DNA from 3 places in the Pectobacterium atrosepticum genome. Region 2 is predicted to be linked to each of the others. Evidence: predicted binding sites of a transcription regulator. Region 2 holds the regulator's gene; each other region holds the start of a gene.
The links. The regulator PhoB, encoded in region 2, activates phosphate uptake and scavenging genes when phosphate is short. The targets are predictions, from matches to a motif close to CTGTCATAAAACTGNCNNAT.

Region 1: the regulator PhoB is predicted to act here: its motif matches at 4,123-4,142, upstream of pitA (inorganic phosphate transporter PitA).
Region 3: the regulator PhoB is predicted to act here: its motif matches at 3,681-3,700, upstream of pstS (phosphate ABC transporter substrate-binding protein PstS).

What each region holds. Positions count from the first base shown of each region.
Region 1 covers NZ_CP009125.1:55,144-65,282, forward strand. Annotated here, with positions in the region: tRNA gene GZ59_RS00230 (tRNA-Pro) at 1-45, shown strand, start outside; gene GZ59_RS00235 (Ail/Lom family outer membrane beta-barrel protein) at 449-997, shown strand; gene GZ59_RS00240 (EAL domain-containing protein) at 1,041-2,645, opposite strand; gene GZ59_RS00245 (BaiN/RdsA family NAD(P)/FAD-dependent oxidoreductase) at 2,738-3,937, opposite strand; gene pitA (inorganic phosphate transporter PitA) at 4,214-5,719, shown strand; gene uspB (universal stress protein UspB) at 5,918-6,253, opposite strand; gene uspA (universal stress protein UspA) at 6,792-7,229, shown strand; gene gdhA (NADP-specific glutamate dehydrogenase) at 7,522-8,865, shown strand; gene GZ59_RS00270 (NAD(P)/FAD-dependent oxidoreductase) at 9,020-10,139, shown strand, end outside.
Region 2 covers NZ_CP009125.1:1,239,876-1,250,014, forward strand. Annotated here, with positions in the region: gene GZ59_RS05450 (AAA family ATPase) at 1-728, opposite strand, end outside; gene sbcD (exonuclease subunit SbcD) at 725-1,951, opposite strand; gene phoB (phosphate response regulator transcription factor PhoB) at 2,247-2,936, shown strand; gene phoR (phosphate regulon sensor histidine kinase PhoR) at 2,964-4,286, shown strand; gene GZ59_RS05470 (PstS family phosphate ABC transporter substrate-binding protein) at 4,302-5,240, shown strand; gene GZ59_RS05475 (cobalamin-independent methionine synthase II family protein) at 5,483-6,589, shown strand; gene brnQ (branched-chain amino acid transport system II carrier protein) at 7,067-8,386, shown strand; gene proY (proline-specific permease ProY) at 8,526-9,902, shown strand; gene GZ59_RS05490 (mechanosensitive ion channel family protein) at 9,983-10,139, opposite strand, start outside.
Region 3 covers NZ_CP009125.1:4,945,928-4,956,066, forward strand. Annotated here, with positions in the region: gene pstB (phosphate ABC transporter ATP-binding protein PstB) at 1-424, opposite strand, end outside; gene pstA (phosphate ABC transporter permease PstA) at 510-1,397, opposite strand; gene pstC (phosphate ABC transporter permease PstC) at 1,397-2,356, opposite strand; gene pstS (phosphate ABC transporter substrate-binding protein PstS) at 2,519-3,559, opposite strand; gene GZ59_RS21990 (amino acid ABC transporter ATP-binding protein) at 3,898-4,632, opposite strand; gene GZ59_RS21995 (amino acid ABC transporter permease) at 4,629-5,399, opposite strand; gene GZ59_RS22000 (amino acid ABC transporter permease) at 5,405-6,100, opposite strand; gene GZ59_RS22005 (SDR family oxidoreductase) at 6,121-6,873, opposite strand; gene GZ59_RS22010 (acetyl-CoA carboxylase biotin carboxyl carrier protein) at 6,976-7,428, opposite strand; gene nac (nitrogen assimilation transcriptional regulator NAC) at 7,526-8,449, opposite strand; gene GZ59_RS22020 (pyridoxal phosphate-dependent aminotransferase) at 8,796-9,998, shown strand; gene GZ59_RS22025 (5-oxoprolinase subunit PxpA) at 10,068-10,139, opposite strand, start outside.

The DNA.
Region 1 (10,139 bases), 1.2 Mb from region 2:
TTTGGGACCAGTGGGTCGGAGGTTCGAATCCTCTCTCGCCGACCAACATTCTTCCCCAGTAAATCATTCTCATCTTTCCTCCTGTTCAAATATTGTCTATTAATACAATTCAGTTATAAAACCAGCCATTTATAAAAATAGTCCTTTATAAGATTAGGGGCTTCTCTTCTCAGTGTTTTTGATGTTGATCATTGGCATATTCTCCCTGCCTTTAGTTCGGAATGTTCCCAAAAAACAGAGTAAAAACAGCTCGTTAATTGGCCCGAATGATATTTATCTTATTGTTTTTTAATGATTAATGTAATTATTTCTTCAGTTGTTTGAAAATAATACAGACTTTACCTCGCCGTATTTAAATGTAAATTTATGTGCGGCCAACATTCGCGATGGTTATATATTCGCTTTGTTGAAACCGTCTTTTTATTCAAACATGGAAGATGTTTCGATTATGAAAAAAACAACGCTGCTGCTTTCCACTCTGATTACTTGTGCCATGGGAATGTCTGTTGCTCAGGCGACACAGACGGTGTCATTGGGCTATGCTCAGGCGAAAGTCGAAGATTTTAAAGATCTGAAAGGGGTTACGGCCAAGTACCATTATCAGGGTGATTCTGCACTGGGTATTATTGGTTCTTTTACCTATCTAGGCGGTAAAAAAGATTACAACCAGAGTAGTATTGGATTCAGCTCACACGAGAGCGACGATGTTAAATACTATTCACTAATGGTTGGACCTTCCTACCAAATTAATGATGTCGTGAGTATTTATGGGCTTGCTGGTTTAGGCCATGCTAAAGTAAAAAACTCGTATAACTATACATTGCCCAATCAATCAGGCAATGAAAGCTACAGTGAAAGTAAAACCAAATTTGCTTACGGTGCCGGTATTCAAATTACACCAGTAGCAAACTGGGCGATTGATATTGGCTACGAAGGCACAAAAATCTATGAAGCCCGTGTAGACGGCTTTAATATTGGTGTCGGTTATCGTTTCTGATTTTCCGATCATCGAAAACCGGTGGACAAGCTTCTGCCGGTTATTATTTCTTCTCCCCTTCTTCGTTTTTAATCATAAAACTCTCAATCGATTTATTGCCATTGTAGTGAAGCCAGACCCGCAACGATTCATTGTCCATCGGCTTAGCATAAAGGAATCCCTGTATATATTTGACGCCGCGCCGTTGTAAATACATGAGTTGTTGTTCGGTTTCCACGCCTTCCGCTATCGATTGAAGCTTGATGCGGTGGCTTAAACTAATAATGGCATCAAGAATAGGGGCTTCTTCATCCGGTGATGAAATTGCACTGACGAATCCCTGGTCTATTTTCAGGCAATCCAGCGGAAAATTTTGCAGATAAGAGAGTGAACAGTGGCCGGTGCCAAAGTCATCGATGGCAATCATAAAGCCATCTTCACGCAGCTGATGCAGACGCTGTATGATTTCAGGACCGTTGCTGATGAGATTACGTTCTGTTAGTTCCAACGTAATGCTTAATGAATGGGATGCGACTTTCTCCGCAAAGCGGTGTACGTCTGGTACGAAACTTGGGTGATGCAAATGCTCTGCTGCAACGTTGAGCCCCAGATGAAATCCGGGTTTTACCTGCCAACTGGCGATATCGGATGCGACCAGATCAAATAAATGCCGGGTGATGGGAATGATCATACTTTCTGCTTCGGCGGCAGAGATAAATATATCGGGTCTAATCCACTGCCCATTACTGCGCCGCCAGCGCAGTAATGTTTCGACTCCGGTACAGGAGCGCGAATCTGCATCATAGATAGGCTGGTAATATACGGAAAATTCGCCGTTAGCGATGCCTTTACGGATTTCATCGCGGAATAATAATTTACGTTTTTGCCAGTACCATATCGCCGTAGTAAAAAGCAGAGAGAGAATAATTGCCAGTGGTAGAAACGTGAAAAATGCCTGCATCCAGTTCGTTATTTCCTGAGCGGCGGGAGCGATAATATGGAGAGTAATGGGGAAGCGATCCGATTTGATTTCAAGCGCAGAGGTAGAAAATAAGCCGGTGCGGGGCGTAATCGTCGGGCCAGTTTGAATCGGGTGACCGTTGTCCATTTGCAGAATGAGTTCATAGCCACGGATCTGGCTAATCGCAATCATAAGATCAATGAGGTATTGCGCATCGACCATGGCGTAAGCACCGTATCCCGAGAGGGGCGTCTGGACGAAGATCAGTGCTGGGCGTCCTTTTACGTTGTCTGAGCCAGCAATCGACAGGCTCCAGCGTTCAGAATAGGTTTCTGGTAACGGCTGTTGAATGACGCGGCTTATTGGCGTCAGCGTGCTGCCAAAAGTTGAAGAGCAATAGATGTCGTTATTATGGGTAACACCAATCGCACGAAAGTAAGAAAAAACCGAGCCAAGACGTTGTAGTTCATCACCGATGGCGTTGCAGGGTTGACCATGAAAGTGTTGGAGACGATCCACCATCTTCCATGCTTGTGTCGAAATATTCTCAGCATGATTCATGGCAATTTGCGCGGTGGATTCCAAATCGCGCTTTACCATTAATCTGGACTCTACAAAAGTGAACAGTAATCCGAGCAGCAGCGGCAGCATACCCGCAACCAATAACTGCAACATGTTGATCTTACGTTCACTACGTCTGGGACTCATCAACATCTCCTTTCTGGCAGCAGAGGCCTATGTAGAGACGTCCTTTTCTCCGTGAATTCAAGGAGAGCGCTGAATAGTGGTTATTATAGTGCCTATTTGCAGAAAGGCAGCGCCTGCGCGCAGGCCCATGCTGAACTCCACGCCCATTGGAAATTATACCCCCCGAGCCAGCCAGTTACATCGACCACTTCACCGATGAAATACAGACTTGGTACCGTGCTGGTCTCCATGGTTTTGGAGGACAGTGCTCGAGTGTCAACTCCGCCGATGGTCACTTCAGCCGTGCGATAGCCTTCAGTGCCGTTTGGCTGCACACGCCACTGTTGTAGGCTCTGCTCAATATGCGTTTGCTGTGTGCTGTTGAGCTGCTTCAACGTGATATCCGGCAATTGTCCTAACGCTTGCAGGCATTCGACCAGTCGTTTAGGTAGCCATTGTGCCAGCGTGTTTTTCAGGCTTTGGTTCGGGTGAGCCGTGCGCTCATCATTGATAAGTTGGGTGAGATCGCAATCGGGCAGTAAGTTGATGGTGACGAATTCACCTGCCTGCCAGTAGCTGGAAATTTGCAAAATAGCGGGACCAGAGAGCCCGCGGTGCGTGAACAGGATGTTTTCACGGAATATCACGCCGTTTTCTGCGGTGACGACGGTAGGTACAGAGACGCCGGAGAGCGTTTGCAGCTGTTCGAGCAAAGGCTTGTGCAGCGTAAAGGGCACCAGTGCGGCGCGGGTTGGGAGTACGTTGATACCAAATTGTGCGGCGAGCTGGTAACCGAACGGCGTCGCGCCAAGGCCTGGCATCGACAGGCCACCACAGGCAACAACCAGCGATGTGCTTTGGAATGATGTCCCGTTGCTCAGGTGGATGGTGAACAGATCGTCTGATTTCTCCACCGAGGTAACTTCACTGCGCAGACGGAGAGTGACGTTAGCCCGCTCGCACTCTGTTACCAGCATATCCACGATTTGCTGTGCGGAATCATCGCAGAACAGCTGGCCGAGCGTTTTCTCGTGATAAGCGATGCGGTGGCTGTTGACCAGACTAATGAAATCCCATTGGGTATAACGCGCCAATGCTGATTTACAGAAGTGAGGGTTGTGGGACAGATACGCCGCTGGTTCCGCATACATATTGGTAAAGTTGCAGCGCCCGCCGCCGGACATCAATATTTTGCGACCGGGTTTCTTGCCATTGTCGAGCAGTAGAACACGCAGCCCGCGTTGTCCCGCCTGTGCGGCACAAAACATGCCTGCTGCACCGGCACCGATGATGACAGCGTCAAACTGTTCCACAATGCATTTCTCCGATGAGTGATTTTATCTTGGATTGCCGTTGGCAAATAAGCCATCGAGGTGGCGAATTGTAGTGTTGGTTTCTGTTCGATACCAGCGTAACAATTTGCATGTTTTAGTAAAAATATATAATTGCTTGATTTATATTGATTAAGTGCTTTTCCTGTCTATCCCCATCACATATTAAGTCAAAAAAATGTCATATTTTGCTTTTCCCGACCCCTGCTTGTCGCCGATAATGCGCCGCGTTCATGACCACTAAATGGCCTAACGTTTATGCTACATTTATTTGCCGGACTGGATTACTACACCGGCCTGATGTTGATATTGGCTTTGTTGTTTGTGCTGATGTATGAAGCCATTAACGGTTTTCACGATACTGCGAATGCCGTTGCCACTGTTATTTATACCCGAGCCATGCGCGCCGAGTTTGCCGTTGTTATGGCGGGTGTCTTTAATTTCTTCGGTGTACTGCTGGGCGGCCTGAGCGTGGCCTATGCGATTGTTCACCTTCTTCCCACGGATTTATTGCTGAACGTGAGTTCGGCGCACGGTCTGGCGATGGTCTTTTCCATGCTGCTGGCCGCGATTATCTGGAACCTGGGTACCTGGTATTTTGGTATTCCTGCCTCCAGTTCCCACACGCTTATCGGTGCCATTATCGGTATTGGTTTGACCAACGCTTTGCTGACGGATACCTCCATCGTTGATGCGTTGAACGTACCGAAAATGATCAGCATTTTCCTGTCGTTGCTGCTATCGCCAATTGTGGGGATGGTAGTCGCAGGCCTGATGCTGCTGGTGCTGCGTCGGTTCTGGAACAACAGTAAAAAACGCAAACGCGTGCATCTGACGCCCGTCGATCGCGAGAAGCAGGACGGCAAACGTAAGCCGCCGTTCTGGACGCGTACCGCGCTGATCTTGTCGGCGATTGGTGTGAGCTTCTCTCACGGTGCAAACGACGGTCAGAAAGGTATCGGCTTGATTATGCTGGTGCTGATTGGTGTCGCGCCAGCCGGGTTTATTGTCAACATGAACGCATCTGGCTATGACATCAGCCGTACCCGCGATGCCGTTGTCAATTTACAGGAATACTACAAGCAGCATGGCGACGCGTTGACGCACGTTATCGATCTGTCTCCGCCAGTAATTCCTGTGCCAGAAAGTACGATTCCCGGCAACGGTCAGAAAGAATTCCACTGTGATAGTTCACGCGTGATGATCGCGATTGAACGTACTCAGGGTCTGCTGAATAACCTGAAAAGTTACGACCAGTTGAATCCTGACGATCGTAGCAGAGTGCGTCGCTTGTTGATGTGCATCGCGGATACGATGGATCGGGTGGTTAAGCTGCCAGAAACGTCGGGCGAAGATAAACGCTACCTGAACAACCTGCGTAAAGACATGCTGCAGACGGTTGAATACGCGCCTCTCTGGATTATCGTCGCGGTTGCGTTGGCGCTGTCTCTGGGCACGATGGTGGGCTGGAAACGCGTTGCTGTGACCATCGGTGAGAAGATTGGTAAGAAAGGCATGACCTACGCACAAGGCGTTTCGGCGCAGGTGACGGCTGCCTTGTCGATTGGTGTTGCGAGCTACACCGGGATGCCAGTTTCCACCACGCACGTATTGTCCTCGGCGGTTGCTGGGACGATGATTGCGGACGGTGGGGGCGTACAGGGCAAAACGATAAGAAGCATTCTGCTGGCCTGGGTATTGACGCTGCCAGTCTCAATGTTGATGTCTGGTACGCTGTACTGGCTGGCGTTGAAGCTGATCTAATCGCGGTGATTCATAACGCATAAAAACGTAGGGAACGTTTTTCAACGTCGCTTGCGACGGCCCGCAGGGGAACGGACAAGGATGTCCGTCATAAAAAAAGGCGATTCTGTGGGGAATCGCCTTTTTACTTTTTATCGACGTTCATGTTGTTAATACCAGAGATTGTGTAAGTACCAATAATTATATAAATACAATGCCTTAATACCACATCATCATGGCAATCAGGCTGATGACAATGAGGCCACACAGGGCGGTCGTGAGCAGAAATTGTCCCCGCACCCGCTCACAGCGGCGAATAAACTCAGGGTCGTGATGGTCAAGATAGCGTTGCGCGTAGATATAGCCTACCAGCCTGATTTGCTTGCTTGGTTGACCGTGCGATGTAAAAAAACCTCCCCCATCAACGTATTGGTAAAGCAGTGGGTCACAGTCACGCAAAATCATCAGTAACACGCGTAATGAAGAGTAATACCTCGCCATATTGATGATGCAGACGATACATAAAGCCCAGAAAAGCGCAAATGTACTAATCATGCTTCCCTCCCGGTCGTTCTATTCGTCAGATTCGATGGTCATACCTTCCCGTTGTCCACCTGTGTCCGATGACAAGCGTTATTATCAGCGACGCTTATCAACGACGTTTTTCTGCGACGAATAGTTATGCCACGCGCTTACGCACGATTTTATTGTCATTTGGGACAGCCAACAGCATCACGGCTAGCCCATTCTCGTTTTCCATCCCAAGGCGCAGCGGATAGGTTCACCACCCCCTACTTGTAGTGTAGAAGAAGAATGTTCGTTTGTGCCAGAGAGGCAGGCGCAATCAGGATGAAGGACGATTTTCGACGAGGTAATGCCCTTTTCGAAAGGAGAAGCTACGCGATTTAACTGTGAAAAGGAGCGGTTTCTACTACACTTATTAATAGAATTAACAGGTTTAAAAACGGGTTGTGATCGACTGAACAGTCCGATAGTGCGGACGAGTGTTATTCTATAATCCGCCGTTAAGTATCAGATTGGCAGGAGAAATATCTGCTAACCCTTAATTAGTCTTTACGGAAGGAGTCTTATTATGGCTTACAAACACATCCTTATTGCTGTTGACCTTTCTCCAGAAAGCAAAGTGTTAGTGGAAAAAGCCGTTTCAATGGCAAGACCGTACAATGCGAAAGTGTCGTTAATCCACGTCGATGTGAATTACTCCGATCTCTACACGGGGCTCATCGACGTCAATCTGGGTGACATGCAACAGCGTATCTCTGAAGAAACCCAGAATGCGTTGACCGAGTTGTCTCAGAATGCGGGCTATCCCATCAGCGAAACGCTGAGTGGCAGCGGCGATTTAGGGCAAGTACTGGTTGATGCAATCAAAAAATACGAAGCCGATCTCGTGCTGTGTGGGCACCATCAGGACTTCTGGAGCAAACTCATGTCTTCTGCACGTCAACTGATTAATACCGTACATGTTGACATGCTCATCGTGCCTTTGCGTGATGAGGAAAACGAATAAAAATTAACTTTTTTTGCATTTTTTTTCAGTGATGAAAGGCGCGGCTTCTGGCTGCGCCTTTTGTTATATAACAAAAACTTATCTCGAATTTCCTTCTCAAAACACCCCAAAAAACCCTTCCTATCTCATTGGATTATAACGTTTATCTGAAAAGAAAACGCTTGCTTAAATATCCATCGCCAGTGTTATAGTCCAGAGGACACAACATCATTTTCACCGATCCCACAAGCTTCTACGTGTCTAAAAATTAAAGAAGCAGAAGGGAGCTTATTCGTTCAATCAGGAGCTGTTCATGGCACAAATCGTATCTCTGGCAAGTTTTCTTGATTCTGTTCAACAACGCGATCCGCATCAGCCTGAATTTCTACAGGCTGTTAATGAAGTACTTTCCACGCTGTGGCCTTTTCTGGAGCAGAACCCTCACTATGCCGATTACAGCCTGCTGGAACGATTGGTAGAACCGGAACGTGTAATTCAGTTTCGCGTGGCGTGGACGGATGACAAAGGTCAGGTACAGGTGAACCGTGCCTGGCGCGTCCAGTTCAGCTCCGCGATTGGCCCGTACAAAGGTGGCATGCGTTTCCATCCGTCCGTTAACCTGTCGATTCTGAAATTCCTTGGGTTCGAGCAGACGTTCAAGAATGCGCTGACGACGCTGCCAATGGGCGGCGGTAAAGGGGGTTCGGACTTTAATCCGAAAGGGAAAAGTCAGGGCGAAGTCATGCGCTTCTGTCAGGCGCTGATGACGGAACTGTATCGTCATTTGGGCGCGGATACGGATGTTCCAGCGGGTGACATCGGCGTGGGTGGTCGCGAAGTCGGCTTCATGACCGGCATGATGAAGAAGCTGACCAACAACACGGCGTGCGTCTTCACCGGCAAAGGGTTGTCGTTTGGCGGCAGTCTGATTCGTCCTGAAGCAACGGGCTACGGCCTGATTTACTTCACAGAAGCGATGCTGAAACGCCACGGTCTGGGTTTTGAAGGCATGCGGGTTGCGGTGTCTGGTTCCGGTAATGTGGCGCAGTACGCGATTGAAAAAGCGATGGAACTGGGTGCCCGCGTGGTCACGGTATCGGATTCTAACGGCACTGTGGTGGATGAAAACGGATTTACCCCAGAGAAACTGGCGCTGCTGGAAGAGATCAAGAACAAACGCTATGGCCGTGTGGAAGATTACGCGCGTGAAGCGAAACTGACCTACCTCGCAGGCAAAACGCCGTGGGAAGTGCCAGTAGATATCGCGCTGCCGTGTGCGACGCAGAATGAGCTGGATCTCCCAGCGGCGCAGACGCTGATTGCTAACGGCGTGAAAGCCGTGGCGGAAGGTGCCAATATGCCGACCACGATTCCAGCGACCGATGCGTTCCTGGATGCAGGCGTGCTGTTTGCACCGGGTAAGGCGGCTAACGCCGGCGGCGTGGCGACATCCGGGCTGGAAATGGCGCAGAACGCGGCACGTTTGGGCTGGAAAGCGGAGAAGGTGGATGCGCGTTTGCATCACATCATGCTGGATATTCACACTGCGTGCGTGCAGTACGGTGGTGAAGATAGCCAGACGAACTACGTGCGCGGTGCCAATGTGGCGGGCTTTGTCAAAGTGGCTGACGCGATGCTGGCGCAGGGCGTTGTGTAACGGATAATTCCCCTGAGCGCCTGTATTCGCAGGCGCTCTTACCCGTCATACTTCAAGTTACAGGTGTGTTTGCTGCCTTTCTTTATCTTAATCCGCATTGTGTATCGTCGGTTTTTTGCCGGTACAACCCGTTCTCTTCAAGGTTTACACCATTGTGAAAATCAAACATCTTCCTTTCGATCAGAATCGTAATGGCTGGTCGGCAGATCTTGTCGATAAACCGAATTACCCGCAGCAACGTGGAAAAACAACGGCGGATTGGTTGGTGATCGGCGCGGGCTATGCGGGGATCGCTTTTGCCCAGCGTTTGGCTGAACAGCGCCCGGATAAACACATTATCCTGCTGGATGCGGGCGAGATTGGCGACAATGCCTCTGGGCGTAACTCTGGTTTCGTCATCGATTTGCCGCATAACATCGGCAGTTCGACGGCGGAGTTAGAAAAGGCAGCCGCTTATCGCCGCCTGTTGCAGTCCGGTGTGGCGCACTTAAAAGAAAAGGTGGATCGCTATGCTATCGCGTGTGACTGGAGCGTGGCGGGGAAATATCACTGTGCCGTTAGTTCGACATTCAATGGGCTGATCGATACTTATGTCCGTGAATTGAACGACCTTGGCGAACCTTATCAGGTGGTTGAAAAAGACGAACTTGCTCGTCGCCTTGGAACCTCTTTCTATCAACGCGCTGTGTATACCCCCAATTGTATTCTGCTAAATCCGGCGGCGCTGGTGATCGGGCTGGTGGCGAGTCTGCCTAAGAACGTGACGGTTTACGCTCATTCCCCTGCGCTGAATATCGAGACTGGATCGCGCATTCGTGTGAAAACGCCCTATGGTGAGATTCAGGCAGATAAGCTGATGATGGCGATTAACGGCGCGGCGCGCGGCCTGCCGTTGTTCAATGGTCGGGTTTTTGCCGTGGCGACCTTTGCGACGCTGACTGAGCCGCTGAATGCGGAACAGATTGCACGGATGGGTGATATGCCGGATTGGGGGCTGACGCCGGTCAATGCGCTGGCCAGCGCGACGCTGCGCTACACGCGCGACCATCGTTTCCTGATTCGGGAGCATGTGAAGTTTGCCCCTGAGTTGGTTAATAGTGCGGTCGAAACTGGACGCCACGCGCGTCGACATGCTGCTATTTTTGCCCGCATGTTCCCGCAGTTGAGCGACGTTAAAATGGCGCACTCGTGGTCAGGACTGATTAGCGTAACGCGCAACGGTGCGCCAATTTGGGGGCAGCTAAGCGACAATGTGTTCGCATCCGCTGGCTGTA
Region 2 (10,139 bases):
AGTGCTTGCTCACGCTCGGCGTTGCCCTGTTGCTCTTGCTGGATCAGCTCGGCAAGCTGTGTTTCTACCTGCTGACGCTGCTCATCGGTCAACAGCTGAATACCAGATGCGCGCGCCTGTAGCGTGTTCAATGCTACGTTTGCCTGTTTGTGTTTTTCATAGACGCGTTCGGAAATCAGTCCGTAAATATCCGTACCAGTCAGCTCTTCCAGCAGTTCCGCTCTGTCGTCGGCTTTTGCGTTGAGAAACGCAGCAAACTGCCCCTGCGACAGCATCATGGATCGCGTGAAGCGGCCGAAATCCAGCCCGGTGAGCTGCGTGGTCATCTCTTTCTTGTCATTGAGCTTTTCGCTCAGGATTTTGCCGCCTTCAATGAGCGCAAGTTCGGCCTTGGGGGCCTGTAAGTTACCGTCTGGGGCGTTTCTAGCCCGACGCTGGTTCCAGAAAGCGCGATATCCGACGCCTTTAACCTCAAACTCGACCTCGGCGAGGCACTCTGCGGTGTTACGGGTCATCAGGTCATTATTACCAGCGGAAAGCTGACCCAACCGTGGTGTTTCGTGATAAAGCGCCAGACAGATGGCGTCGAGTAGTGTGGTTTTTCCTGCGCCTGTTGGGCCGGTAATCGCAAACAAGCCGTTGCTGGAAAATGGCTCCTGCGTGAAGTCGATCTTCCATTCGCCTTTCAGTGCGTTGAGATTCTTTAAGCGCAGACTGAGGATTTTCATTTGGCAGACTCGCTATTTTCTAATTCATCAATAACCTGATTAAATAGCGTGCGAACGCGCTGTTGGCGACCGTCTTCCATTTCTGTCTCCGTTGCCAGACGACGTTCAAAAACATCATGCACGCTCAATTCGTTTAGCGTTTCTTTGTCCTGTCGGGTCATCGCCTGCAAACGCTGTTCGCGCGTGCGGCGCAGCAGAAGTACCTCAACGGGCAGGTTCTCGGTCATCGCCTGAACGCGCTTTTGCATGTCGCTCAGATAATCCTGCGTGCTGAGTTCGATATCCAGCCACACGGGTTTATCGCCCTGATAGTTCTGGAAGGTGGACAGCTGTTGTTCAATATCACTCAGACTGCCTTTAATCAGCTGCATCGGCTGGGTCATGGGAATGGGCAGTAGGTCTATTTTCGGTGGCGCATCGGGTATAAAGCTGACCAGACAAACGGATTTCTCACTACCGAGTTCATCAAAACTCAGCGGAATGGGGGAGCCGCTGTAGCGAATATGTTCACTTTGGGTCACGCGCTGCGGGCGGTGAATATGCCCGAGGGCGATATAATCCGCAGGGGGAAAAGCCTGAGCAGGGAAGGCGTCGAGCGTACCAATATAGATATCGCGCACGGATTCCGAGGCGGTTGCACCAATCGTCGTCAGATGACCAGTTGCAATAATCGGTAGCGGCAAGCCAAGCTCATCGCGCTTTTGGCAAGCCAACTGGTAACACTGCTGGTAGTGCGCGGTAATGGCTTCCTGTAGCGCCAGCTGTTTTTCATCACCGGATTGTCCGGCTTTGCTGGTTAGCACATCACGCGGACGTAAAAAAGGAATCGCGCAGAGCAGGGCGCCGGGCTGCTGCTGACGGTTTTCCAGCAGGAGCACCTGTTGTGCCGGATCGTCGCTGGCGCAGGCAATCACCCGCGTGTTCAGGCAGGCCAGCAAGCCACGGGACTCATTCAACATCGCGACAGAATCGTGGTTGCCGCCGAGAATGACGAGCTGACAGCCCGTGCGTTGTAGTTCTACCACGAAGCTATAATACATTTCTCGCGCATAGCTGGGAGGTGAACCGTTATCAAAAATATCGCCTGCGACTATAATGGCATCGACGTGGTGGTGTTCTACCTGAGCGATAAGCCAGTGCAGAAAAGCCTGATGTTCAGCAGCGCGACTTTTGGTATAAAAATATTGCCCTAAATGCCAATCGGCGGTGTGGATAATGCGCATCGTGTTCTCTCGGTATTCATGCCGCGTGGCGTTGGATGATGTTGTCATTATTCATTATGTGAAATGGTGTGTCGTCGCTATGGTGCTCTGTCATCGTAATACCATGATTATATATAGCAGGGATGACTGCTGTCGCGGTGGAATCAAGAGTTTGGAAAGCGGCTCGAAAAATCAGATGTACGCGCTGTAACATCATGCGACGGCGGGCAGTGTGTTTTTCATAAATCTGTCATAAAACTGACGCATAATGCCTTTCGCCTGCTAACAGCGACGATGATTAACGACAGGATTAACAATGGCAAAACGCATATTAGTCGTGGAAGATGAAGCACCAATTCGTGAAATGGTCTGCTTTGTACTGGAACAAAATGGTTATCAACCCGTTGAAGCCGAAGATTATGACAGTGCGGTAACGCAACTGTCGGAGCCGTTCCCAGAACTGGTGTTATTGGACTGGATGCTGCCAGGAGGTTCGGGCCTGCAATTCATCAAGCATATGAAGCGCGAAGCACTGACGCGTGATATTCCGGTGATGATGTTGACCGCGCGTGGCGAAGAAGAAGACCGCGTGCGCGGACTTGAAGTGGGGGCGGATGATTACATTACCAAACCGTTTTCACCCAAAGAACTGGTGGCGCGTATCAAAGCCGTTATGCGCCGGATTTCACCGATGGCGGTGGAAGAAGTGATTGAAATGCGCGGCCTAAGCCTTGACCCTTCCTCTCATCGCGTGACGACCGAAGAACACGCGTTGGATATGGGGCCGACGGAATTTAAACTGCTGCATTTCTTTATGACGCATCCTGAACGTGTTTATAGCCGGGAACAGTTGCTGAATCACGTGTGGGGCACTAACGTTTATGTTGAAGATCGTACTGTCGACGTCCATATTCGTCGCCTGCGTAAAGCGCTGGAAACCAGCGGGCATGACAAAATGGTGCAAACCGTTCGGGGAACGGGCTACCGTTTTTCAACGCGTTACTGAGGTGGTCGTAACCGGAGAAACACTAACGTGCTAGAACGTTTATCCTGGAAAAGGCTGGCATTGGAGCTAGCTTTTTTTTGTTTACCCGCGCTACTGCTGGGGCTGATTTTTGGCTATCTGCCCTGGTTTCTGCTGGTCGCCGTTCTAGGCCTGCTCTGCTGGAATTTTTATAACCAGCTCAAACTCTCTTATTGGCTGTGGGTTGACCGCAGTATGACGCCGCCGCCCGGCCGCTGGAGCTGGGAGCCGCTCTTCTATGGGCTCTATCAGATGCAGTTGCGTAACCGACGCCGACGCCGGGAACTGGCGCTCTTGATCAAACGGTTTCGCAGCGGTGCCGAATCCTTGCCGGATGCCGTGGTGATCACCACCGAAGAAGGAACGATCTTCTGGTGTAATCATCTGGCGCAGCACCTGCTCAATTTCCGCTGGCCGGAGGATAACGGTCAGAATATCCTCAATTTATTACGTTATCCTGAATTCACTAATTATATGAAAGGACAGGATTTCAGCCGTCCTCTCACGCTGCAATTGAATAATTCCCACCATGTTGAATTCCGTGTGATGCCCTATTCCGAAGGGCAGCTACTGATGGTGGTGCGTGATATTACGCAAATGCACCAGCTTGAAGGTGCCAGACGTAACTTTTTTGCCAATGTAAGCCATGAGCTGAGAACCCCGCTGACGGTGTTGCAGGGCTATCTGGAAATGATGCAGGAAGACACGCTGGATGCGGCGTTACGCGGAAAAGCGTTGAGTACTATGCAGGAACAGACCCGACGCATGGACGGGCTGGTCAAACAGCTGCTGACCTTGTCCCGCATTGAGGCCGCGACGGCGATCGATCTGAATGAAAAAGTCGATATTCCACTGATGCTGCGCGTATTGCAGCGTGAAGCGCAGACCCTGAGCCAGGGGCGTCATGAGATCGTCTTTCGTGTGAATGAAAACCTCCGCGTGTTTGGTAATGAAGAACAGTTGCGCAGTGCGGTATCCAATCTGGTGTATAACGCGGTCAACCATACGCCAGAGGGAACGCGTATCGAAGTCTGCTGGCAGAAGATCCCACAAGGTGCGCAATTTCAGGTCAGCGATAACGGGCCGGGCATTGCAGCCGAGCATTTGCCGCGTCTGACTGAACGTTTTTATCGGGTGGATAAAGCGCGTTCGCGACAGACGGGCGGCAGCGGGCTGGGGCTGGCGATTGTTAAGCATGCGCTCAGCCATCATGATTCCCGTCTGGAGATCATGAGTGAGGATGGTCTGGGATCACGTTTTGTCTTTACGTTGCCGAATCGGTTGATTGTCCCTGCCTCTCTGGCTGAAAATACGGCTAAACCTTCAGCCTGACGGAAAACGCTATCCATGAAATCCGCCACACGTATCGCAGTCGCTTTTTTACTGCTGCTCAGTACGCTTTGCTCCGCGCAGCCTCGTCAGATGTTGGCGGGTAACCTCTCAAGCGCGGGGTCGGATACGCTGGCTAACCTGATGGCTTTTTGGGCGGCGGATTTCAGCCAGCATTACCCTAATGTAAATTTACAGATTCAGGCCGCCGGGTCGTCCTCCGCGCCAACGTCTCTGGCATCAGGGGCCGCGCAGCTTGGGCCGATGAGTAGGGCGATGAAGGCCAGTGAAATTGAGGCGTTCGTCCAGCACTACGGTTATCCGCCGCTGGCGGTGCCGGTGGCAATGGATGCGCTGGTTGTGTTGGTTAATCAGGATAACCCCCTGTCGGGGCTGAATTTGTCACAGCTGGACGCTATCTTTTCGATTACGCAGCGCTGCGGTAACCACCAGCCGATAAAACAGTGGGGCGACCTTGGGCTGCGTGGCAGTTGGGAAAAACGCTCGCTACTGCGCTATGGGCGAAATTCTGCGTCGGGAACCTATGGGTTCTTTAAGCAAAAAGCGCTATGCCGCGGCGATTTTCTTCCTCAAGTCAATGAGCTGCCTGGTTCGGCGTCCGTTGTGCAGGCGGTTGCTGCGTCAAGCGATGCGATCGGTTATGCCAGCGTGGGCTTTCGTTCCAGCGGTGTAAAAATGCTGCCATTAGCCGCACAAGGCACCGACTACATTTATCCCTCGACTGAAAATATTCGCAGTGGCTTGTATCCCTATACCCGCTATCTCTACATCTATGTAAACAAAGCACCCGGACAACCGTTGGAAGCACTGACGGCGGCATTTTTGGCGCGCGTGCTGTCCGAAACGGGACAATCGCTGGTGAATCAGGATGGCTATTTGCCGCTACCGGAAGAAATACGTCGTCAGGCGCGCCAACAGATTGGCCTGTCGGAATAACACCCCTTCCCATTATGAATTTACGATGTTTTCACGCTACATGAATTTTATTCACGTGATGTGAAAATTCTTCCATTGCTCTGAGATTCTCCACGTGACACGATAGTTTTAAATTTAGACGTCCAGATGGCTAAATAAGATTAAATGTAACTATCCCTCTGGGCAAATATTTCATATTGAAACTATCTGCCAGTACGCTTCTTTCCTGAAGGTGAGTGCTGGCAACATGTCAGGAGCGACAGATGGCGAACACCTTATCCCCTTTCCGTGCCGATATCGTCGGCAGTTTCTTGCGTCCGGCTGCAATTAAGCAGGCACGTCTTCAGCACCAAGCGGGCGAGATTGATGATGTCGCGCTGCGGAATATTGAAGATCGTGAGATTCTGCGGGTGGTAGAAAAGCAGCGTGAAGCTGGCTTGCAGGTTGTGACGGACGGTGAGTTGCGCCGTTCTTGGTGGCACTTCGACTTCTTTGCCGATTTGCACGGCGTAGAGCGCTATGAAGCCGATCACGGTATTCAATTCAACGGTATTCAGACCAAATCCCATGCGATTCGTGTCGTGGATAAAGTGAGTTTTAACCCTCAACATCCGATGCTCGATCATTTCCGCTACCTGAACAGCATTTCTGGCGATGCAGTCGCTAAAATGACGATTCCTAGTCCCAGCGTGATGCATTTCCGCGGCGGCCGAAAAGCGATTGATGCGACGGTTTATCCCGATTTGGCTGATTACTTCGACGATCTGGCGCAAACCTGGCGTGATGCGATTCACGCATTTTATGATGCTGGCTGCCGCTTCCTACAACTGGATGACACCGTATGGGCCTACCTGTGCTCTGACGATCAAAAACGCCAGATCCGTGAACGGGGTGAAGATCCGGAACAGTTGGCACGTACCTATGCCGATGTCCTGAATAAAGCACTGGCTGATAAACCTGCCGATCTGGTTATCGGTTTACACGTTTGTCGTGGTAATTTCCGTTCGACCTGGATTTCTGAAGGCGGGTATGAGCCTGTTGCAGAAATTCTATTTGGTGAATTGAATGTCGATGCATTCTTCCTGGAATACGATACTGAGCGAGCGGGCGGATTTGAGCCACTGCGTTTTGTGAAGCCGGGTCACCAGCAGGTTGTGTTGGGGCTGATCACTACGAAGAACGGCGAGCTGGAAGAGGCTGAGGTCGTGCAAGCGCGTATCGCGGAAGCGGCAAAGTATGTCGATATCAGCCAGATTTGCCTGAGTCCGCAGTGTGGCTTTGCTTCAACGGAAGAGGGCAACAGCCTGACGGAAGATCAGCAGTGGAATAAGCTGAAGCTTGTTGTGGATATCGCCAATCGCGTGTGGTGATACCGATGAGGTAACCTTATCCCATAATGGATACACAGAGGCTGGATCATACGATCCGGCCTTTTTTGTGGCCGTTATCCTGCTTTCCATCGGCGATGTTTTTGTGAAATATGTTTTTTTTATGATCGGACGACGCATTTTATGCCGTTTTTTGTCAGTTTTATTGCAATGGAATATCGATAAATGCGCAAATCATGTGTTATGCAATTCAGTATAAACCAATTTATATTCTTATTTTTTAGTATAAATAGGCTAGATACTCTGGTTTTTTGATCTCCACTTGTCTTTTTACGCTACAAACGGTTTACTTAGCACCCAATATGGCTGTGCAAAAAATAACTCCTCTATGCTCACCATCTTTCGCGTCGTCAGAGTGTTATCTCCATGCTTCGGGTATCTGCTTGTGCATGGCTTCTGGCGGTGATAAACGACACGATTTTCTTTTTATCGATTTGATACAGGCAACACGACATCACTATGAGCCATCGTTTAACTTCCAGAGATATTGTGGCATTAGGTTTTATGACCTTTGCTTTATTCGTGGGGGCAGGAAATATTATTTTCCCGCCTATGGTGGGATTGCAGGCAGGAGAGCACGTTTGGACTGCGGCAATCGGCTTCCTGTTGACAGCGGTTGGCCTACCTGTGCTGACCGTCATCGCCCTCGCTCGGGTTGGCGGTGGTGTCGATGCGCTAAGCTCACCGATTGGTAAAAAGGCCGGAGTAGTGTTGGCGACCGTGTGCTATCTGGCTGTTGGACCGCTGTTCGCGACGCCGCGCACGGCAACCGTCTCGTTTGAAGTCGGTCTGGCTCCTTTGGTCGGCAACGGGGCGGCTCCACTTCTGATTTACAGCCTGATCTATTTTGCTATCGTCATCGGGATTTCTCTATATCCGGGAAAACTGCTGGATACGGTTGGTCATGTGCTGGCGCCGTTGAAGATCATCGCTTTGGCGGTATTGGGTATTGCCGCAGTGCTGTGGCCTGCGGGCACGCCGATTCCTGCAACAGAAGCGTATGAGCATCTGCCGTTCTCCAATGGCTTCGTTAACGGCTATCTGACGATGGATACGCTGGGCGCGATGGTCTTTGGTATCGTGATCGTTAATGCTGCACGTTCACGTGGGGTGACAAGTTCAGTGCTGCTGACGCGTTACACCGTATGGGCTGGGTTAATTGCAGGCATCGGCCTGACGCTGGTCTATTTGAGCTTGTTCCAGCTTGGTTCTGTCAGTGGAGAACTGGCGCCGCAGGCACTGAACGGGGCAGAGATTCTCCATGCTTATGTGCAACACTCGTTCGGTAACATGGGAAGCAGCTTCCTGGCGTTGTTAATTTTTATCGCGTGTCTGGTGACGGCGGTGGGGTTAACCTGTGCGTGTGCTGAATTCTTTGCACAATATCTGCCGCTGTCCTATCGCACGCTGGTATTTGTACTGGGAATGTTCTCAATGGTGGTGTCCAACCTTGGCTTGAGCCACCTGATTCAACTTTCTATTCCGGTACTGACGGCGATTTATCCACCGTGTATCATTCTGGTTTTACTCAGTTTTACGCTACGTTGGTGGAATAGCGCTTCACGTATTGTGGCCCCCGTCATGCTAGTCAGTCTGTTATTTGGCATGATTGATGGTATAAAATCGTCGGCTTTCAAATCGCTGTTACCAGAGTGGAGCCTCAATCTGCCGCTGAGTGAGCAAGGGTTGGCTTGGCTGCCACCGTCACTGCTGATTTTACTGGTAGCAGTGATTTATGACAGACTGTGTGGTCGTCAGGAAGTTACGGTACATCAATAATATCGTTCACACCTGATAGCGCTGGGATGGTAGGGATATCCTACTGTTCCAGCACAGCGTTGGGTTTCTGCACCACAGGTATTTGCCTGTGGTTTTTCTTTTTGTAATGTTTTTCTTTATAAGACAGGGTTGCTTATCAATGGAACAACCATCCTCCAAGCTCAAGCGTGGGTTAAGCACGCGGCACATCCGCTTTATCGCCCTTGGTTCAGCGATCGGAACGGGTCTGTTTTATGGTTCCGCTAGCGCGATCCAAATGGCTGGCCCCAGTGTGTTACTGGCTTATCTGATCGGTGGGATTGTTGCGTATATCATCATGCGCGCACTGGGCGAAATGTCGGTGCATAACCCGCAATCCAGCTCGTTTTCCCGCTATGCTCAGGATTATCTCGGGCCGTTGGCGGGGTATGTCACTGGCTGGACCTACTGCTTTGAAATGCTGATTGTCGCCATTGCCGATGTGACCGCGTTTGGCATCTACATGGGTGTCTGGTTCCCTGCTGTGCCGCACTGGGTGTGGGTCTTGAGCGTGGTGCTCATCATTGGTGCCATCAACCTGATGAATGTGAAAGCTTTTGGTGAACTGGAGTTTTGGCTCTCTTTCTTCAAAGTGGCCACCATTATCATCATGATCGCTGCCGGGATCGGCATCATTGTCTGGGGAATTGGTAACGGTGGCGAACCCACTGGCATCCATAATCTATGGAGCAATGGTGGGTTCTTCAGTAACGGTGTGATGGGAACGATTCTATCGCTGCAACTGGTGATGTTTGCGTATGGCGGCGTGGAGATCATCGGGATCACCGCCGGTGAAGCCAAAGACCCGCATAAATCCATTCCTCGTGCGATTAACTCCGTACCGTGGCGTATTCTGGTGTTCTATGTCGGTACGCTATTCGTCATTATGTCGATTTATCCGTGGAATCAGGTAGGCACCAACGGGAGCCCGTTCGTACTGACGTTCCAGCATATGGGTATTACAGCGGCGGCAGGCATTCTGAACTTTGTTGTGATTACCGCTTCGCTGTCGGCAATTAACAGTGATGTCTTCGGCGTCGGCCGTATGCTGCACGGGATGGCGGAACAAGGGCATGCACCGAAGGTGTTTAGCCGTGTTTCCAAACGTGGTATCCCGTGGGTAACGGTGGTCGTGATGATGATGGCGCTGCTGGTGGCGGTGTACCTGAACTATATTATGCCCGGTAAAGTTTTTCTGGTTATTGCCTCACTGGCCACCTTTGCAACGGTGTGGGTGTGGATCATGATTCTGTTTTCCCAGATTGCCTTCCGCCGCCGTCTGAGTGCTGATGAAGTGAAGGCGTTGGCGTTCCCGCTACGTGGTGGTATCGCGACCTCGGTGTTCGGTATCGTCTTCCTGTTCTTCATCATCGGTTTGATTGGCTACTTCCCGGATACCCGCATATCACTGTATGTCGGCATCATCTGGATACTGGTGCTTTTAGTGGGCTATGTCTGGAAGAAGAAGCATCAGAACGCGGTGGCTGCACAGAATTAAGCTAGCTGTTTGCTATTAGACGAAGCGCTCAGAACAGAGCGCTTTTTTTTTAGCCGATTCTAGGCTTTCGGAGCCGTCATTTACTGCGCCATTATCCGCATATCGTGGCCGGTCGGAGCTTGGTGAATGCGGAGATCGAACTCCGGTAAGATCGCAAAGATATGGTCGAAAATGTCAGATTGTATGCTTTCGTAATCAACCCAGGCGGTGGTGTTGGTAAACGCGTAAATTTCCAGT
Region 3 (10,139 bases), 1.3 Mb from region 2:
GCCACAGCGCCGCTTTGGTCAACGCCCACTGAACACGTTCATCCATATCAGCGCGGGACAGTTTCTCAAACAGGCGAACACCAAACGCGATGTTATCGTAAATGGACATAGGGAACGGCGTCGGTTTCTGGAAAACCATACCCACCTTGGCACGCAGCAGCGCGATGTCTTGCTTATCCGTCAGGATGTTATTGCCATCCAGCAGGATATCGCCTTCGGCGCGCTGCTCAGGGTAGAGCTGATACATTTTGTTCAGCGTACGCAGCAGCGTGGATTTACCACAGCCGGACGGGCCGATAAACGCAGTAACCTGATTCGCGGCAATATCCAGCGTAATGTTTTTCAACGCATGGAATTTTCCGTAGTAGAAATTCAGATCGCGTACCTGGATTTTATTGGTGGATGTCTCAGTAGTCATACTCATCAAGACTTCTCTCTTTTTCCTGGCGCCGCCGGGCAACGCCTTGAATTTATTTAATGTTTATCAGAAAACTAATGTTTTTAGCGAACTAATGTGTCTTCGGGGAGAAAATAACACGCGCCAGAATATTCAGTAGCAGAACGCACAGCGTAATCAGCAGTACACCCGCCCAGGCCAACTGTTGCCATTCCACAAATGGGCTCATCGCAAATTTGAAGATGGTAACGGGCAGGTTAGCAATCGGATGCATCATATCCGTGCTCCAGAACTGATTCGACAGCGACGTAAACAGCAACGGCGCCGTTTCCCCGGCAATACGCGCGATAGCCAGTAACACCCCGGTGATGATGCCCGATACCGATGCTTTCAGCGTAATCGCAGAAATCATTTTCCATTTCGGCGTACCCAGCGCATAAGCGGCTTCACGCAGGCTATCCGGCACGAGTTTGAGCATGTTCTCGGTGGTACGAATCACAATCGGCACCTGCAACAGCGCCAGCGCAATTACCCCAGCCCAACCGGAGAAGTGCTGCATCTTTGCCACCACGAGCGTGTAGACAAACAGGCCGACCACAATGGACGGCGCTGACAGCAGAATGTCATTGATGAAACGAATCACTTCAGCGATCCAGGATTTACGACCGTATTCCGCCAGATAGATACCCGCCATAATGCCCAGCGGCGTACCCAGCAGCGTCGACCACAGGATCAGCAATCCGCTCCCGACGATGGCATTCGCCAACCCACCACCCGCGGTATTTGGCGGTGGTGTCATTTCGGTAAATAACGCCAGAGACATGCCATCCACGCCTCGGGTAACGGTCGAGAACAGGATCCATACCAGCCAGAACAGGCCGAAGGCCATCGTAGACATGGATAAAAACAGTGCAATACGGTTTTTCTGGCGGCGCCAGGCCTGCATTTTACGCCGTGAGCGTTCCAGTGCGGCTTCTTGTTCTATGCCTAATGTAGCCATTAGCGCGCCCCCTCATTTTTTGCCAGACGCATAACCATCAGTTTTGAACACGCCAGAACAATAAAGGTAATCACAAACAGGATTAGCCCCAACTCCATCAGCGCCGCGGTATGCACGCCGGATTCGGCTTCGGCGAATTCATTCGCCAGCGCAGAGGTAATACTGTTTCCTGGCATATAGAGTGAAGCGCTGTCGAGCTGGTAGGTGTTGCCGATGATAAAGGTCACTGCCATGGTTTCCCCCAAAGCGCGCCCCAACCCCAACATCACCCCGCCGATGACACCGTTCTTGGTGTAAGGCAGCACAATGCGCCAGATCACTTCCCACGTCGTACAACCGATGCCGTAGGCAGACTCTTTCATCATCACTGGCGTTTGCTCAAACACATCACGCATGACCGCCGCAATGTACGGAATAATCATGATGGCCAGAATGACGCCAGCTGCCAGAATACCAATCCCGAACGCCGGGCCGGAGAACAGTGCGCCAACAATAGGAATGCCGGACAGGACGTTGCCTACCGGCTGCTGGAAATATTTGGCAAACAGCGGAGCAAAAATGAACAGCCCCCACATGCCGTAAACAATACTCGGAATGGCCGCCAGCAATTCAATCGCCACGCCAAGCGGACGTTTCAACCAGGTTGGTGCCAGTTCAGTCAGAAATAACGCAATCCCGAAGCTAATCGGAATCGCAATAATCAGTGCAATCAGTGAGGTCACGATGGTGCCGTAAATCGGAACCAGCGCACCAAACTGCTCTGCGGGCGCATCCCACTCTTTCGTCCACAAGAAGGAAAAACCGAACTTCTCGATGCTGGGCCAGGACGCCACAATCAGGGAAACAATAATGCCTCCCAATAGCAGTAGCGTGACCAGCGCCGCCAGTTTTACCAGCGCGCTGAAGAGGATATCGCCATATTTTCCCGGGGCTTTGATAGTTGGCTTGTACTCCGCCATACGTCTCTCTTCTCGTTTTAACTACATTTAATAAGCTATTGAAGGCAGAGAGGCTTATCACCTCTCCGCCCCGATACGACGTGTTATTCCACTACCGTATTCCCAGAACCTGACAACCTCATCACGATCTGGTTATCAACACGACGGTTGTCGATACAATAATCAGTACAGTGCTTTACCGCTGCTGTCTTTGACCTGAGTTTTCCAGGCAGCACGGATTTGCTCAGTCACTTCTTTTGGCAGTGTGGCGTAATCCAGTGCTTCTGCTTGCTCACCGCCTTTCTTGAACGCCCAGTCGAAGAATTTCAACACTTCAGCGCCCTGCTCAGGTTTTTCCTGTTTGGTGTGAACCAGGATAAACGTGGTTGACGTGATCGGCCATGCATCAGCGCCTTTCTGGTTAGTCAGATCCTGAGCGAAAGACTTGCTCCAGTCGATCTCTTTGGCCGCGTTGCTGAAACTTGCGCCAGTCGGGCTAACCGCTTTGCCATCGGCAGAAATCAGTTTGGTGTAAGCCAGGTTGTTCTGCTTGGCATACGCATATTCTACGTAACCGATAGAACCAGGCAGACGCTGTACGAACGCCGCGATACCATCGTTACCTTTACCGCCCAGACCGGTCGGCCAGTTCACAGTAGAACCAGCACCAATCTTCTCTTTCCACTCTGGGTTCACTTTCGCCAGATAGCTGGTGAACACGAAAGACGTACCAGAACCATCAGCGCGGCGAACCACAGCGATGTCCTGATCCGGCAGCTTGGCATTCGGGTTCAGCTTGGTGATCGCTGGGTCGTTCCATTTTTTGATGTTGCCCAGGTAGATATCACCCAGTGTTTTACCGTCCAGCGTTAATTCGCCAGATTTGATACCAGGAACGTTCACTGCCAGTACCACACCACCGATAACGGTTGGGAACTGGAATAAACCATCCTGTGCTAATTTGTCGTCAGCCAGCGGCGCATCAGAAGCCCCGAAGTCTACCGTTTTAGCGATAATCTGTTTTACACCGCCAGAAGAACCGATCCCTTGATAGTTAACTTTATTGCCGGTTTCTTTTTGATAGGAGTCAGCCCATTTAGCATAAACAGGCGCTGGGAATGTCGCACCGGCACCGGTGAGGTTAGCAGCAGCAAAAGCAGAAAATGCCGTCAAAGAAAAGGTTGCCGCAACAACACTGGCAAGAGTGGTACGCATCAGTTTCATAATCCCTCCTGTGGGATACTCGACGTGTCGACGTAGAGTCGTTATCAATCAGAGTTATCAAATCAGAGTGTAGTTCGCAGGAGGAAAAATAGGACAATTTGGTGACAGTAAAATGTACACAACATGACAGTTTTATGACAATAACAGCAAGCGGGAAAATTCAGGCCTTTTTAACCCTGAGGGGCTTTACTGCGGATGATTTGAATCCCCGTCATCAACTGATTTCTGAGACGAACGTCAGTAGGGCAAAGCCCATGCAAAACCGATGAACCCGAAAGGCTGACTTGTGGGTATTGACCTGCCGAAACCTGTACACCCTTCGATGTACAGGCTCTATTTTATACGACCAAATCGCTCAAAAATCGCTTCGCACGGGGATGCTCAGGCGCAGTGAAGAACCGCGCTGGCGTTGATTTCTCTAAAATTCGTCCCTGATCCATAAACCAAATAGTATCGGCAACGTCACGGGCAAAATTCATTTCATGCGTCACACACATCATGGTCATTCCCTCTTGTGCCAGACCGCGCATCACGTTCAGCACTTCGCCGACCATTTCAGGATCGAGCGCCGATGTCGGTTCGTCAAATAACATGACAGGTGGCTTCATCGCCAGTGCGCGCGCAATTGCCACTCGCTGCTGTTGCCCACCGGAAAGTTGCGCAGGATACGCTTGTGCTTTGTGTGACAACCCCACCCGCTCAAGCAATTCTCCCGCGTTCTTACGCGCTTCTGAACGTTTCATGCCCAGTACCTTGATCGGCGACATCATAATGTTATCAATGACCGATACGTGCGGGAACAGGTTGAAGTTCTGAAAGACAAAGCCAATGCGTGTACGAAGTTGATTCAGTCGCGTGCTGGTGCCATGAATATCAATGCCATCAAATAAGATCTGCCCTTGTTCAATAGGCTCTAAACGATTGACGGTACGAATTAGCGTGGATTTTCCAGAACCTGATGGGCCACAAACCACCACCACTTCACCGGGTTTAACTTCAGCACTCAAATTGGTCAGCGCCTGATATTCACCGTACCATTTATTGACCTGATTAAATAAAATCATCGGGATCATGGTGCCTCCTTCTTCAGATTAGGGTTGGCGAAAAATAATTGATGATGGTCATCATCACCCGACGGGGATTGCCCATTCAGCCGCTTGTTGGCAATCCAGCTTTCAAGTCGGTTCGCTAAAAAAGTCAAACTAAAACAGATGATGTAGTAACTCAGCGCGACAATGGCGAAGACCTGAAACGGTTTGGTAAGCAGTTGGTTACTCACCTGATTAGCCGCGTAGGTCAGCTCAGGAACGTTAATCACATAGCCCAATGTGCTGTCTTTGATAATCGACACCAGTTGGCTGATGAGGCTTGGCAACGAGTTAAATAGCGCCTGGGGTAAGATCACCAGCCGCAAGGCTTTCAGGTGGCTCATACCCAATGCACGCGAGGCTTCATATTGCCCTGACGGCAGCGCCTGAATCCCTCCGCGCACAATCTCGGCAATGTAGGCGCTCTCGTAAATCACGAGTGTGCATAGCATGGTCGAAAAACCGCTGATGTTATGGCCGATAAGCAGAGGCACACAGAAATAGGTCCAGAACACGACCATCATCAGTGGAATGCCACGCAGCGTATATACCCAGCACGTGGCGGGCCAGCTTAACCAGCGCCACGGAGATAGCCGTGCCAACCCAACCAAAACACCAAGTGGGAACGACAGCAACACCGCGAGCAATGAAATCAACAGGGTACAGAGTACACCGCCGAGTGGTCCGCTCGGGTATTGCCCTACCAAAAGCAACATTCCGTGGTCACGCAGGATCGTGAAAATATCAAACATCGTCGTTACCTCGCATACACACGTTGATAGTGACGCGATAGCAGCGCCCCCGCCCCCATCAGTAGCAGGGAAAATATCAAATACCCTAGCGTGCCAATCAAATAAGCTTCAAAGGTGCGGAACGTCTGGTTCTCTAGATCGCGAGTTATGTACGTCAGTTCCGCTACGCCAATCACCATTGCCAGACTGGTGTTTTTAAATAGCAGTACAGTGTGGTTGATCAGCGACGGCAGCGCGTTGCGAATGCCCTGCGGCAGGATCACAGAACGCATTGAGCGCATAAAACTCATACCCAGTGCGCGGGATGCCTCATTTTGCCCGTCTGGAATAGCGCGAAGACCACTGCGGATATCCTCCGAAAAATAGGCAGCCTGACACAAACCAAGCGCAAACATCGAGAACAGGAATTCAGCATTGAAGCTGTTGATCCACATTTGCAGCGATTCCGGCAACAGCGTGGGAATAGCGAAGTACCACATCATCAACTGAATGAGAGTGGGTACATTACGATGATAAGAGACGTAGGCGGCTACCAGCCATATTGCTACGCGGCGCTCTGTCAGCCTTATCACCAGCAGTATTAGTGCAATGAACATGGCCAGCAGCCAGGCCCCCACAGCCAGTTTCAGCGTAATCATTGCACCTTCAACAATCACGTCTGCATAACGGCCTGTCATAAAGGTTGTGAAATCGAGCGCCATATAATGTACCCCCTTGAAAATCAGGCGATACTGTCGCCAGGCCGCATGGTAGAAAGCCCGCCAGGTACTTGCAGCGTCGGAGTAATCTCGATATTACCGATGTTCACCGCTATCGGGGCACTAAGGGCAAACGCAACACAATCAGCGATATCTTGCGCCTGCGGCAGTTCAAATCCTTCGATAAAGCGTTTGCGCGCCTCTTCATAATCGCCAGACACATTGCCGAAAATATCCGTTGCGACACGGCCTGGGCAAATTTCGGTAACACGTACCCGCTTACCGTAACAGTCGACGCGCAGCTGGCGTGACAGGGCGTGCACCCCAGCTTTGGTGGCGTGATAAATGGAATTACCGTTGAAGTTATAAATCGCCGCAATCGAGGTGATGTTAATGATGTGACCACAATCCCGCGCCATCATTCCAGGCACCAGAAGCCGGCACAAGTGCAGCACCGCACGTAAATTGACATCCACCTGAGTGTCAATCACGTTTTCATCCGCGTTGAGGATAGATCCTGGGTGCGACACACCCGCATTATTGACCAGAATATCCACCTTAAGATCGCAACACAGTTCGGTCAGCGCAGGCAAATCTGCGACATCCACCGCATGCGGGATACACCCGGTGCGCTCAGCCAGTGCCGCCAATTGTTCACGGCGGCGGGCAACCGCGTGTACCGTGATGCCTTCCCGGCATAACCGTTCGACAATTGCCTCACCCATCCCAGCGGATGCTCCGGTTACCAGGGCAACGTTATAATCCGAAAATGGCATTGAACCTCTCCTATCATCATGCTGTTTTATTCTCTGTTTCGACTGTAAGCCGTTATTTCAGGTTGGTATAAGACATAAATGATGTGAGGCAATAAGGGGGTCTTATAATCCTGTCGAGGTTCGGATACGAAAAATTTCGCTTCCATATTCAACCTGTTGTTCATCTGTGAATTCGACAGCAACCACCGTGCCGCTGACCGTACTTCTTAGCGGTATGTACACCACACCGACTTTGATAAAACCCAGAACATCATTAACCTGCACATCTTTTTCTAGCGTCACGCAACACGCATCCAGCAAGGGATGACGCAATAAAAGCTTGCCGGGCAGAGGCGCACATACCGTAAAAATAACGTTTGGTGGCTCTGCCGGTTCGACAGAGGGAAGCGTAACTGGCACAGTCGGTACACGGGCCATACGCACCGACCAACCTTTCCCATTAATTTCGATGCGATTAATGGCTGTTTTTCGCAGTGTTTTTGCAAGCAGGCGAAGTTCGGCGAGTGTCATTGTCTTTGGTTTCATCTCTGGCCAATCACTGGCATAAGTCGTCATGCATCTGCACATAGGCAAGATGTCCTGACAACACTCTACCCTGACCGCTATGCGGGTCAGTAAGAGGGTTTCGCTTTACGGGGATAAGCGCGGCTTATTAACTCACCAAGGTCAAGGGTCGGTTGTCTGGTGTTCTATCCGCCATTAGCGACAGAAGAATATTTTTCACGACTTCCGCAGGTTCAGAGAGCGACAGATGATCGGACATACAGAATGAGAGTGACGCATAGATATCTGGATCGATGATTTTCGCCATCCACGCATTGGAGGCATTCAACATGCTACGCGCCGCCGAATCCGGCATGATCGTACAGCCCATACCCGCCGCCAGAACGGCATTGAGCGTGGTTTGCGATTCAATTTCGCATTTAACCTGATAGGTCAGCCCCTCTTTTATAAACGCCTCATCCACGATTTTGCGCATAATGTTGTAAATACGTGGTAAGAACAGATTGTGTTGTGCGACCTCCGCCAGCGTAATTTCTTTTTTCGGTTTCATCAGGCTATTTGGGCAAACAAAGCACAAAGGTTCTTTCATCAAGGGAATAAAACGCAGCCCGTGGATATTTCGGTTGTCATAAATCACCGCCATATCCATGCGACCATTCATGATCAACTCGCTCAACGTAGTGCCGAAATTTTCATTGAAATAGAGAACAATGCCGGGATACTGGCGCTGAACTTCAGCCATTAAAGGAAGCGCAAGCTGCTGAGCCGCCGTTCCCGGCGCGAGCCCTACCGACACACTGCCACTCAATTCTCCACCCGCTCGATCAATGGCACTCTGTGCCTGCGCGCACTGGCGTAAAATCGCCTGGGCGTGACTATAAAGGATCTTCCCCGCGTTAGTCGGCGTGACACCCCGCTTGGTGCGGATCAACAGTTTCTGGTTCACTTCACCTTCCAGCGTAGCAAGTTGCTGGCTCAACGCAGGTTGGGCGATATGCAGAATATCCGCAGCCTGGGTCAGGCTACCCACATCGACAATTTTGATGAAATACTTCAAGCGACGCAGATTCATTGATGGTGTCTCCCTCATATCACAACATCCATACAAGCAATGCATGTGCCAGTTATGATGCGCCTCAACGACAGTCGTGCCAGCAAAGGTGGGAACTGAAATACGCTACGTCCAACCTTCTGGTGGAACGCACCGTTGCAGAGCAGATCCACGACCCGTTGCATCACGAAGGGATAAACCGTTCGGTTAACTATCGCATTCAGTTATGTCCCCACAACAAAGCAGTATTAACGGCTCACACCATCGGTTCCCTATCCTCAACACACGTCACCTCGTTATTGATGACATTCACCTACTGCGCCCCTGCGTGGTCTCCCGCTGACTCATGACCTGGAACACCTGTGATATGCCAGATATTGCCGATCGACTTAATAACATTGCTATTTCCGCGTCCGTCGCGATGACGCAAAAAGCACGTGACCTTGCCGCTCAGGGTATTGATGTGGTTGGGCTTTCAACCGGTGAACCGGATTTCCCTACTCCGGTGCACGCGATTGAAGCGGCTTATGCTGCCGCACTCGCGGGTGATACGCGTTATCCGCCGACCGACGGTACACCCACGCTACGGGCGGCTATTCAGCGCAAATTCAAGCGCGATAACCATCTCAACTACGACATCAGCCAAATCATTACCTCTGGCGGTGCACGGCAGATTATTTTCAATGCCATGATGGCAACGATAAATCCGGGTGATGAAGTGGTCATCCCCACACCTTCGTGGATAAGCTACGCCGACATCGTGAAATTTGCTGGCGGTACGCCAGTGCCAGTCGCTTGCCGTGAAGAACACGGTTTTAAACCCTTGTCGCAAGATATTGCTCATGCGATCACGCCGAAAACCAAATGGCTATTGCTGAATTATCCGAGCAACCCTACGGGGTCTGTGGCAAGCCGCAGTGAGTTGCAGGCTATCGCCGATGTGATGTTGGATAATCCACACGTCTGGGTCATGACCGATGATATTTACGAGCACCTGACTTATGACGACTGCGAATTTTTGACTATGGCGCAGGTCGAGCCACGCCTGTTTGATCGCGTACTCACGGTAAACGGTGTATCAAAAGCATACTCGATGACAGGCTGGCGACTGGGCTTTTGTGGCGGCCCTGTCGCGTTAATCAAAGCAATGAGTAATGTGAACACGCAAAATGCGGGCGGCATCGCGACATTAGCGCAGGCAGCAGCAATTGCCGTATTAGATGGCCCACAGGATCTGCTTAAAGAACGCGCCGCGATTTATCGCCAGCGTCGGGATTTCGTACTGGAAAAACTGGCAGCCATTGACGGCCTGCGCTGCCACAAACCGCAGGGCGCTTTTTATCTGTTTGTGAATATCGCCCATTTTATTGGCAAGACGAGTGCTGGCGGGCGGCGCATTGAAAGCGATGCTGACTTTGTCATGGCACTGATTGAAGAGCAACACGTCGTGACGGTGCAAGGTGCCGCCTATGGCATGAGCCCGTATATTCGTCTTTCTTACGCCACAAGCATGGAACGCCTTGAGACGGGATGCGCACGCCTGGGTGCATTCTGCAACGGTTGTCATTAAACGATCCCTCTTCACTCAACACAGGGTGAAGAGGGTAAAAATGAGGTTCTCGCCAGTTAGCGGGGGAGCTTATGATGGGGCGATAACATCCGCTGCGGGCGCGACAGTTCCACCACAGGCTTCGATTTCACTACGAACAAT